2 regions of the Romboutsia sp. 1001285H_161024_C4 genome follow, and region 1 is predicted to be linked to the other one. Evidence: riboswitches for the same ligand, from Rfam matches in the RefSeq annotation. Region 1 holds a riboswitch; the other holds the start of a gene.
What was found. A riboswitch is a leader RNA that binds a small molecule or an ion and turns the genes downstream of it on or off. The one in region 1 is predicted to bind S-adenosylmethionine.

Region 1 (4,588 bases):
CCTATAAATTTTATTAGTTAAGTCTATATTGGTTATAAAATTATTATTATATATTTATTTTATAAAAAATTATAAATTGATGTATTTGGCATTATTATACTGCTTAATCTTTATAAAGTAAAGAATGAATTGGTAGTAAAAGAATAGAAAATCCTTAGATTATATAAAATTAAAGTAGCTTTTGTGCTATATTTTACTTAAAAATTTGATTATAGATTCATATATAGATAGCTAGTATTTAAAATAAAGTTATTATACAATATATAACTAGTAAAAGTGATGTTATATAGTTAGCAATTTTAACATTAAATTTAAAGTAAGATAAGTATGTTATTAACTTTGGTTTTAAGTATTTATTAAATATTGAATATATAAAAATAAGTGAAAATCCACTCAGAGTATATGAAGAAATATTATGTATAAATTGTGGTAAATGAAATATATTAACTGTGATAACAAGCATAAGCAAAGTAAATGTAGTTGAGAGTATATTAGAGTATTCTTCAGGTTTTAATATATATTCATTAAAATAGTTTTTATCATCAAAATTTATAATTTCACTTAATATCTTGTCTATTGATATAAAATCGTAGTCATTGGTATAAACTCCAACATCAACTAAGTAAAGTGTTATTTCTTCATATCTATGAATGATTTTTTCTTCAAAAATTTTTCTTATCTTAAATATGTCTTTTTCTAATACGTTATATATTTCAGTTTTTATTATATCCTCAATATCCCTATTAGAATCTAATCTAGTTTTTATATAAAAGCTTCCATCACAAAGTAAAAACTTATCATTTTGATTTCTTATGATTATTCCAATATATTCATTCATAATATCACCACTCATTGAAAATTTATGTAAATTATAGCATATTAGTTGATATTATCAATATTAAAAAATTATAAATATGAATAAATTAATTTTATATATGTAAGCAAGCTTAAATGAATAAACATAAAAAAGTATTTGACAATTATAAATTTAGTCACTAAACTGTAAATATATATGTAAAGACACATGTAATATGAATTAAATATACTAAATTAAAAAATATATTTGGAGGAGAGATATGAGAACTAAAAATATTGTATTATCAGCACTTTTATGTGCAATGGGAATTATTATACCAATGTTTTCACCAATTAAAATAATATTAGAACCGGCATCTTTTACATTAGCTAGTCATATACCAATATTTATAGCTATGTTTATATCATCAAAGACTGCTCTATTTGTAACACTTGGAACTACAATAGGTTTTTTATTTGGTGGTTTCCCATTACCAATTGTAATTAGAGCACTAAGTCATTTATTATTTGTTAGTATTGGGTGTATTTACTTAAACAAAAATAGGGATCTTATAAAGAGTATAAAAAGTTCTTTAGGATATTCATTTGTTATAGGATTAATTCATGCTATTGGAGAAGTTTTAGTAATTATACCTTTTTATTTTTCATCAAACCTTTCGGAAGGATTTTATAATCAAGGTTTTTTAGTATCTGTTATAGGATTAATAGGAGTTGGAACTATAATACATAGTATGTTAGATTTCTCTTTAGCAGTTTATGTATGGAATATTCTACCTAAAGAGGTTAGAAATAAATATGTAGTAAAAACTCAAAACTAGACAAAATTTTATAGAATATAGTAATTTGGAATAATCAATAATTAAGCAAAAACGGTAAGTTATAGTATAAAATATTTTATGAACATATACATATAAATATATATATAAATTAATTTATTAAATTATAATTTCGATAATTATAATATATAATACTTATTAAATAATAAAAATAAGTAGAAAGTCTTTTATTAAGAATGGTGGAGGGACTGGCCCTATGAAGCCTGGCAACAGCTAACTTAGTTAGAATTGTGCTAAATCCTGCAGGAGTTTTCCTGAGAGATAAAAGGCATATTGATTTGTTGCGTTAATAAAAGGCTTCCTAGATAAAAGGGGGCTTTTTTTATGAAAAATTATAACAAGTAAACTTTATGTGTAAGAGGGGGATATAAACCAAATGTTGGGGAGCCTATGGTGTATCCTTTGGTTCAAAGTACAACCTTCAAATATGAAGATCCAGACTTAGTGGCAGATATATTTGATTTAAAAGCAGATGGCCATATGTATAGTAGAATAAGCAATCCAACAGTAGCAAATTTTGAAGAAAAAATAGCATATCTTGAAGGTGGCGTCGGAGCAGTTGCAGTTAGTTCAGGACAATCGGCGGTGCTTTTAGCTATTTTAAATATATGCAAAAGTGGAGACAATATAATATCAGTATCATCACTATATGGTGGAACTTATAATTTATTTAATATAACTCTTAGAAGTTTTGGAATAGAAACAAAATTTGTATCCAATAATGATGATAAAGAATATATACTATCCTTAGTAGATGAAAATACTAAAGCTATATATGGAGAAACTATAGGAAATCCAGGACTAGATATATTAGATTTTAAGAAATTAAGTGAAATAGCTAAAAAGGGGGATATTCCTTTTATAGTTGACAATACAGTAGCAAGCCCGTATTTATGTAATCCTATAAATTTTGGTGCAAATATAGTTATACATTCTACATCAAAATATATAGATGGTCATGCAGTGGCACTTGGAGGAATAGTTATTGATTGTGGTAATTTTAATTGGGATAATGGGAAATATCCATTATTAAGTGATGGAGATGTTAGTTGTCATGATATTAAATATGTTGAAGAATTTAGGAAAAGTGCATATATAACAAAGTTAAGAGCATCACTGCTTAGAGATTTAGGTAGCACAATGAGCCCTTTTAATCCATTTTTAAGTAATCTAGGATTGGAAACACTTCATCTTAGAATGAAAAAACATAGTCAAAATGCTTTAGTATTAGCAAAGTATTTAGAAAATCATGAAAAAGTAAGTTGGGTAAACTATCCATACTTAGAAAGTAGAGAAGATTATAAGAAAGTAAAAACTTACTTAAAAGGTGGAAGTGGAATATTAACATTTGGTATAAAAGGTGGAATAAATGAAGCTAAGACTTTTATAAAATCTTTAAAATTAGTAGATTTGGCAATACATCTTGGATTTAATAAAACATCAGTACTTCATCCTGCTAGTACTACTCATAGCCAGTTGTCTGATGAAGATAAGATAAAGTGTGGAGTTAGTTTAGAGATGATTAGAGTATCTGTTGGAATAGAAAATATAGATGACTTAATAAATGACTTTGATAGAGCACTTAAGGAAATATAATATGACTGTATATCTTTGTAAAAAAATAAATGGAGCCAAATTTGTAGATAATTGTATAATAGAAAGCAAAATTTATAATAAAAAGCTATATAGAAAATCTAGTTTAGGTAAGATCAGTCCTCATTATAAAACTATAGGTATATTAAATCTTATGCCTAATAAAGTAGAGACAGAAGCTCATTTATTAGAGTTATTTTCAAAAATGAATGAGGATATAAATATAAAGTTTATAAGGCTTAAAACGCATGTATACAAAAATTGTAATAGACTATATTTGATGAAAAATTATTATACCTTTGATGAAGTAAAAGATGATTTAGATGGACTTATAGTTACAGGAGCTCCTATTGAAAAAATAGATTTCAAACAGGTTAAATATATAGATGAATTAAATTATATATTTGATTATTCTATTAAAAATTTAAAAAGTATGTTAAGTATATGCTGGGGAGCGCAGGCTTGTTTAAATCATATATATGGAATAAACAAAGAGATACTCGATAAGAAGATATTTGGAGTATATAAACATAATATACTTTGTGATGATGAAATACTCAAAAATATAAATAATGGTTTTATATGTGCTCATTCTAGGCACACTATATTAAATAGGAAGGATTTAAAAAATTGTAAATCTATAAAAATACTATCGACAACAGATGAAGGTATAGAGCATATTATAAAAGGGAAGTACAATGACTATTATATATTTGGACATCATGAGTATGATAAAGAATGCTTGAAAAGAGAATATTTAAGGGATAGAAATAAAAAAATATATATAGATATACCTAAAAATTATTTTATTGAAGATGATATGAACAAAGGAATAAGTGTAGATTGGATGGAACACAGCATTAAGATATACAACAATTGGATTAATATAATTTAATAAGAAATTAAGCAAGCTAGTTAGATAACTAGCTTGTTTAGTTTGGAAAAATAAGTACATAGTAATATTAAAAATCTATATGTATAATAAATATATTATGTAAATAATTAATATAAATTTTAAATAGGTGAAAAAATGCAAAATTATAATGAGATTAAACTAAAAGAATTAAAAAAATGGAAAAAGAAAATACGAAAAAAACCATCTATAATAGATAAAGCATCAAAAGAAACTCAAAATAAAATAAATTCCGTTTTACCTCAAAAGTACCACGAAATATTAACTGTAGCTATAAAAAATATGACTAAAATGGTTTTATTTGGGTCTAAGTATACTACTAAAAAACCTATACTAGATATATCTTTAGAAGAAAGAGATAATCTAGCTCTTGAAAAGATAAAAATTTATAAGAGAACTGCTATGATAGAAGGTGCTGGAACAGGGGCAG
Region 2 (4,588 bases), 150 kb from region 1:
CAATGATTACTGTAAAAAGATATATTAAATATAAACAAAGCTACTTAACATATGTTAAGTAGCTTTGTTTATATTTAATAGTGTTGAGTTTAATATAATATTTTACCTTAAATACTTTCTATAGTAATATACAATCATAAAAAAAGCACCACATGAAGCATCTATTAAATCTATCATGGTATCTTTTAAACCGCCAGATTGCGTATTCATCTTAAATAAGACATCTAGTAAATATTCACATATTTCACAAATTGCTGATATGCCCATTGCAAAGAAGAAAAGAATCATACATATTAAAAGTTTATTATTTTTACTACTAATATTTTTTAGTATATTAAATCCAATTTTAACAGATATAAATCCAGACCAAAAATGAAGAAAATCATCATAAAATGGGATTATATCGTAAAGTCCATAACATGAACCTAGTAAAAAAGAAGATAATATAAAAATGTTTCCAATTATGTACAATGGGTAGTCAAGTATAGCTAAGTTTTTTAAATAAGCTTTAGTAAGCACAAAAGTAATTATAAGCGAAATTAAGCTAATTACGCTTTTTCCAAATTCTTTGTTAAATAGAAAAAATATTATAGATAAAATATAAATAATGTAAAGTAATATACTAAATTTCTTAATATCTTTATGTTTCATAGCAATTCCTACCTTCCATAATTATTATATTATTATGTGCATACGTATAAATAAAATGTAAGTTTAATTTATATAATTTAATTTAGCTGAAATATAAAAAAATAAATAGAAAAATAAATTATTTTGTTTTAAAACTTACTAATTTGGGTATATATGTATTAGAAATATTAGAAAAATAGTAAAAAATGGTATAATACAAATTAACAATAGGAGTGATGAGCATGAGTTTAGCAAAAAAAATAGAACAAAAGAAAAAAGCTAAAAAAGCAAAAGAAAGAAATAAAAAGATAAAAATAGCTACACTAGGTGTTGCAACAGGTGCTATAACAGGAATACTAGGTGGGGTTTTATTAGCTCCTAAGTCAGGAAAAGAAACTAGAGAAGATATAAAAAATACAGCTAAAGATATAAACACAAATGTAAGTGAAAAGGCTGCCAAAACAAAAGAAAAATTAACTACAAATGTAAATGAATCTAAGAGAAGAATAAAAGAGTATTTAGATAGTAAAAAGAAAGAAAATGAAGACGTAGTAGATACTAATGTTGTAGAATTATTACAAGCTCCACAAGAAGCTAAGGATAAAGAATAATTGCTATGGAGAATAACATTATGTACATAGATTTAAATGTAATATATATAATACTAGCATTATTAGGTATAGGTGCATTAATATTTTTAATAATAACTTTAAAAAATATTAATGAATTTATTAAAAATATCAATACAGTGGTATCAACAAATTCTGATGACATACATACAGTAGTAGGTAAATTACCTAATTTAGTTGATAATATCAGCGATATTAGTGAAAATGTAAAAGACGTTGCGGAAGTTGCAACAGATGTAACAGCAGATATAGTAGTGGCTAAAGAAAATGTAAAATCTAATGTTGAGATATTTACTGAAATATTAAATATATTAAAATCTGTATTTATTAATAAATAGTCATAAAAGTCATAATTAAATCATAATTTAATTATGACTTTTTTTATTTGCTAATATATCATAATAAATTAAGATGTATAAAAAATTAATATATATAATTTATAAGTAGATTTATTAGAATAATTAAAAAATAATATTGACAAAATTGTGAAAATTAACTATTATATAAATAATTAAATAATTCTTATCAAGAGTGGCGGAGGGACTGGCCCGACGAAGCCCAGCAACCAGTATTATTATACGGGTGCTAAATCCTGCAGCATAAGCTGAAAGATGAGAGTATAATTTTTGCTGTCAAAGCCTGAGTTATCTCAGGTTTTTTTTATTAAAAAATATCAGGTATATTTAAATAAATTAAAATTATACTCTTTAGAAGTTTTAATATAAAGGGAGGTATATTATGAAAGAAGAAGCAAAAAAAGGTAGTATATTAGGATTATTACCACTGGGTGTATTTTTAATAGTATTTTTAGGTAGCGGGGTAATAACTGGGGATTTTTATAAAATGCCAGCAATAGTAGCATTTATAATCGCAACTATAGTAGGATTTTCTCTTAATAGAAAAGTTAGTTTAGGAGAAAAGATAGAAGTATTTTGTAAAGGTGCAGGTAATATAGATATAATATCTATGATTATGATATTTATACTTGCAGGTTCTTTTTCAAGTGTAGCTAAGGCAATGGGAGGTGTTGACTCAACTGTTAATTTAAGTTTATCAATTCTTCCTCCTAATCTTTTAGTATCAGGGTTATTTGTAATAGGATGTTTTATATCTATATCTATGGGAACATCAATGGGAACAATAGCAGCACTTGGGCCAATAGGCATAGGAATTGCAGCTAAAACAGGAATACCAGCACCATTAGTAATAGGAGCTGTTGTAGGTGGAGCTATGTTTGGAGATAATTTATCTATGATATCAGACACTACAATAGCAGCAACCAAAACTCAAGGATGTGAATTAAAAGATAAATTTAGAGTAAATTTCTTAATAGTTTTACCAGCAGCTATTATAACTGCTATATTATTAGCTACTATAACATCAGGGTATAGTTTAGGTGGTAGCACAAGCTATAGATATGATTTTATAAAAGTTTTACCATATTTAGGAGTGTTATTAGGAGCTTTATGTGGAGTAAATGTATTTGTTTTACTTAGTTTTGGAGTAGTATTTGCAGGTGCAATAGGACTATTTACAAATTCATTTGGGTTATTTGGATTTATAGAAGCTATATCAGGTGGTATATCAGGAATGTATGAATTATGTCTACTTGTTATAATAATCGGAGGACTTGTAGAACTTATAAAATTAAATGGTGGAATAGACTTTATACTTAATTTTATAAGTAGTAAAATAAAAACTAAAAAAGGTGCAGAGTTTGGTATAGCAGCATTAGTAAGTATAGTAGATTTATGTACAGCAAACAACACTATAGCAATAGTAACAGCAGGGCCACTTGCAAAAGATATAGCTACAAAATTTGATATAGATAATAGAAAAACTGCAAGTATATTAGATATATTCTCATCTTGTTGGCAAGGCATAGTTCCATATGGTGCACAAGTATTAACAGCTGCAGGGATGGTAGGAATATCTCCTGTTGAATTAATTAAATATCTACATTATCCTTGGTTAATGTTAGCTTGTGGAATAATAGCTATAACATTTGGTATTCCAAACTTAAATAAAGTTAATAAAAGGAAAAAAGAAGTAGCTTAATGTAACTATAAAATTTTAGTTTCATATAATATAATAAAAGCAATACTGGAGGAGATTATGGCATTAGGTGACTATGATTTCTTAGTAGGAGTAGTATCGACTTTTATAATAACATCATCCTATGAAATATCAATATATACTATAAATCAAGCTCGATGTATAGTTAAATCATATAAGTATATGAAACATAATAATACTTAAAAAGTGAAGTTTTAAAACTTCACTTTTTTTACGCTTAAGGAAATTATGATATTTCAAAAATTAGTAGATAATTATTACAGTTAAGTAATACCAATCAGTTTAGCGAGTGTAAAAAATAAACTTAATATTTTTACATTCGTACAATAATAGTTAAATTAACTGAAATATCACATAAAGTTTATAATTAGCATAATTATAATAAATATTATTATGAGAAGGTGAAATATTATTTATGAATAGATACTATAGACAGATAGATTACAGCAAATTTGATAAAAATATGGAAGAGTTTGTAAATGAGAATCATATAAAAAGTGATACAGGCTATATTATAATTACATCTACTAAAGATAAACTTACCTATATATTAAAAAAAGTAGATGATAGATTTAAGGTACTGCACGTTTGGAGTAGCACTGTAGGAAAAAGCTCAACTCCTACAATAAAGGGTATATTTAAGTCAGGTATAAAGTATCCTGCTATAGGGGGAGAAAAAAGTTCAGCAAAATATGCAATGAATATAGTAGATGATTACTATTACCACTCAATACTATATGATCCTAAGGGACTTTATGTAATAGATGATAGACTTGGAGTAGCTATAAGTATGGGATGTATAAGATTAGCTACAGAAAATGCTAGATGGATGTATGATAATATACCTATTAATACTACTATAATAATAAAATAGTTATATAAAAATATAAATATCAAATAATAGTTATAAGAAATAAAAAGGAGATAATTTTATGATTAGCTTTGACCCTATTGAATGGATTGGATATTCAGCATCCTTATTTATAGTTATATCATTAACGATGACATCTATAGTAAAGCTTAGAATTATAAATTCTATAGGATGTTTTTTATTTGTAGTTTACGGATTATATGTAAAAGCATATCCTGTTGCCATATCTAATGCGCTTATAATTATTATAAATATATATAATTTATATAATATTTATAAATATAAAGAAAAAAATTAAATTACAAAATATTATTTAATAGCGTAGATATTTTATCTATGCTATTTTTTGTTAAAAGTAAATATTTTCTATATTAATAGATTA

Region 2: another riboswitch for S-adenosylmethionine. It lies ahead of I1959_RS10550 (Na+/H+ antiporter NhaC family protein); the one in region 1 lies ahead of I1959_RS09820 (O-acetylhomoserine aminocarboxypropyltransferase/cysteine synthase family protein).

What each region holds. Positions count from the first base shown of each region.
Region 1 is NZ_JADNAJ010000005.1:56,196-60,783, reverse strand. Features, by position in the region: gene I1959_RS09830 (hypothetical protein) at 239-838, opposite strand; gene I1959_RS09825 (hypothetical protein) at 1,077-1,634, shown strand; SAM riboswitch class I at 1,817-1,920, shown strand; partial or broken gene I1959_RS09820 (O-acetylhomoserine aminocarboxypropyltransferase/cysteine synthase family protein) at 2,010-3,248, shown strand; gene I1959_RS09815 (homoserine O-acetyltransferase/O-succinyltransferase family protein) at 3,250-4,140, shown strand; gene I1959_RS09810 (EcsC family protein) at 4,276-4,588, shown strand, end outside.
Region 2 is NZ_JADNAJ010000005.1:209,328-213,915, reverse strand. Features, by position in the region: gene I1959_RS10565 (hypothetical protein) at 103-651, opposite strand; gene I1959_RS10560 (YtxH domain-containing protein) at 873-1,241, shown strand; gene I1959_RS10555 (hypothetical protein) at 1,262-1,597, shown strand; SAM riboswitch class I at 1,779-1,877, shown strand; gene I1959_RS10550 (Na+/H+ antiporter NhaC family protein) at 1,998-3,317, shown strand; gene I1959_RS10545 (hypothetical protein) at 3,375-3,518, shown strand; gene I1959_RS10540 (L,D-transpeptidase family protein) at 3,751-4,209, shown strand; gene I1959_RS10535 (YgjV family protein) at 4,268-4,504, shown strand.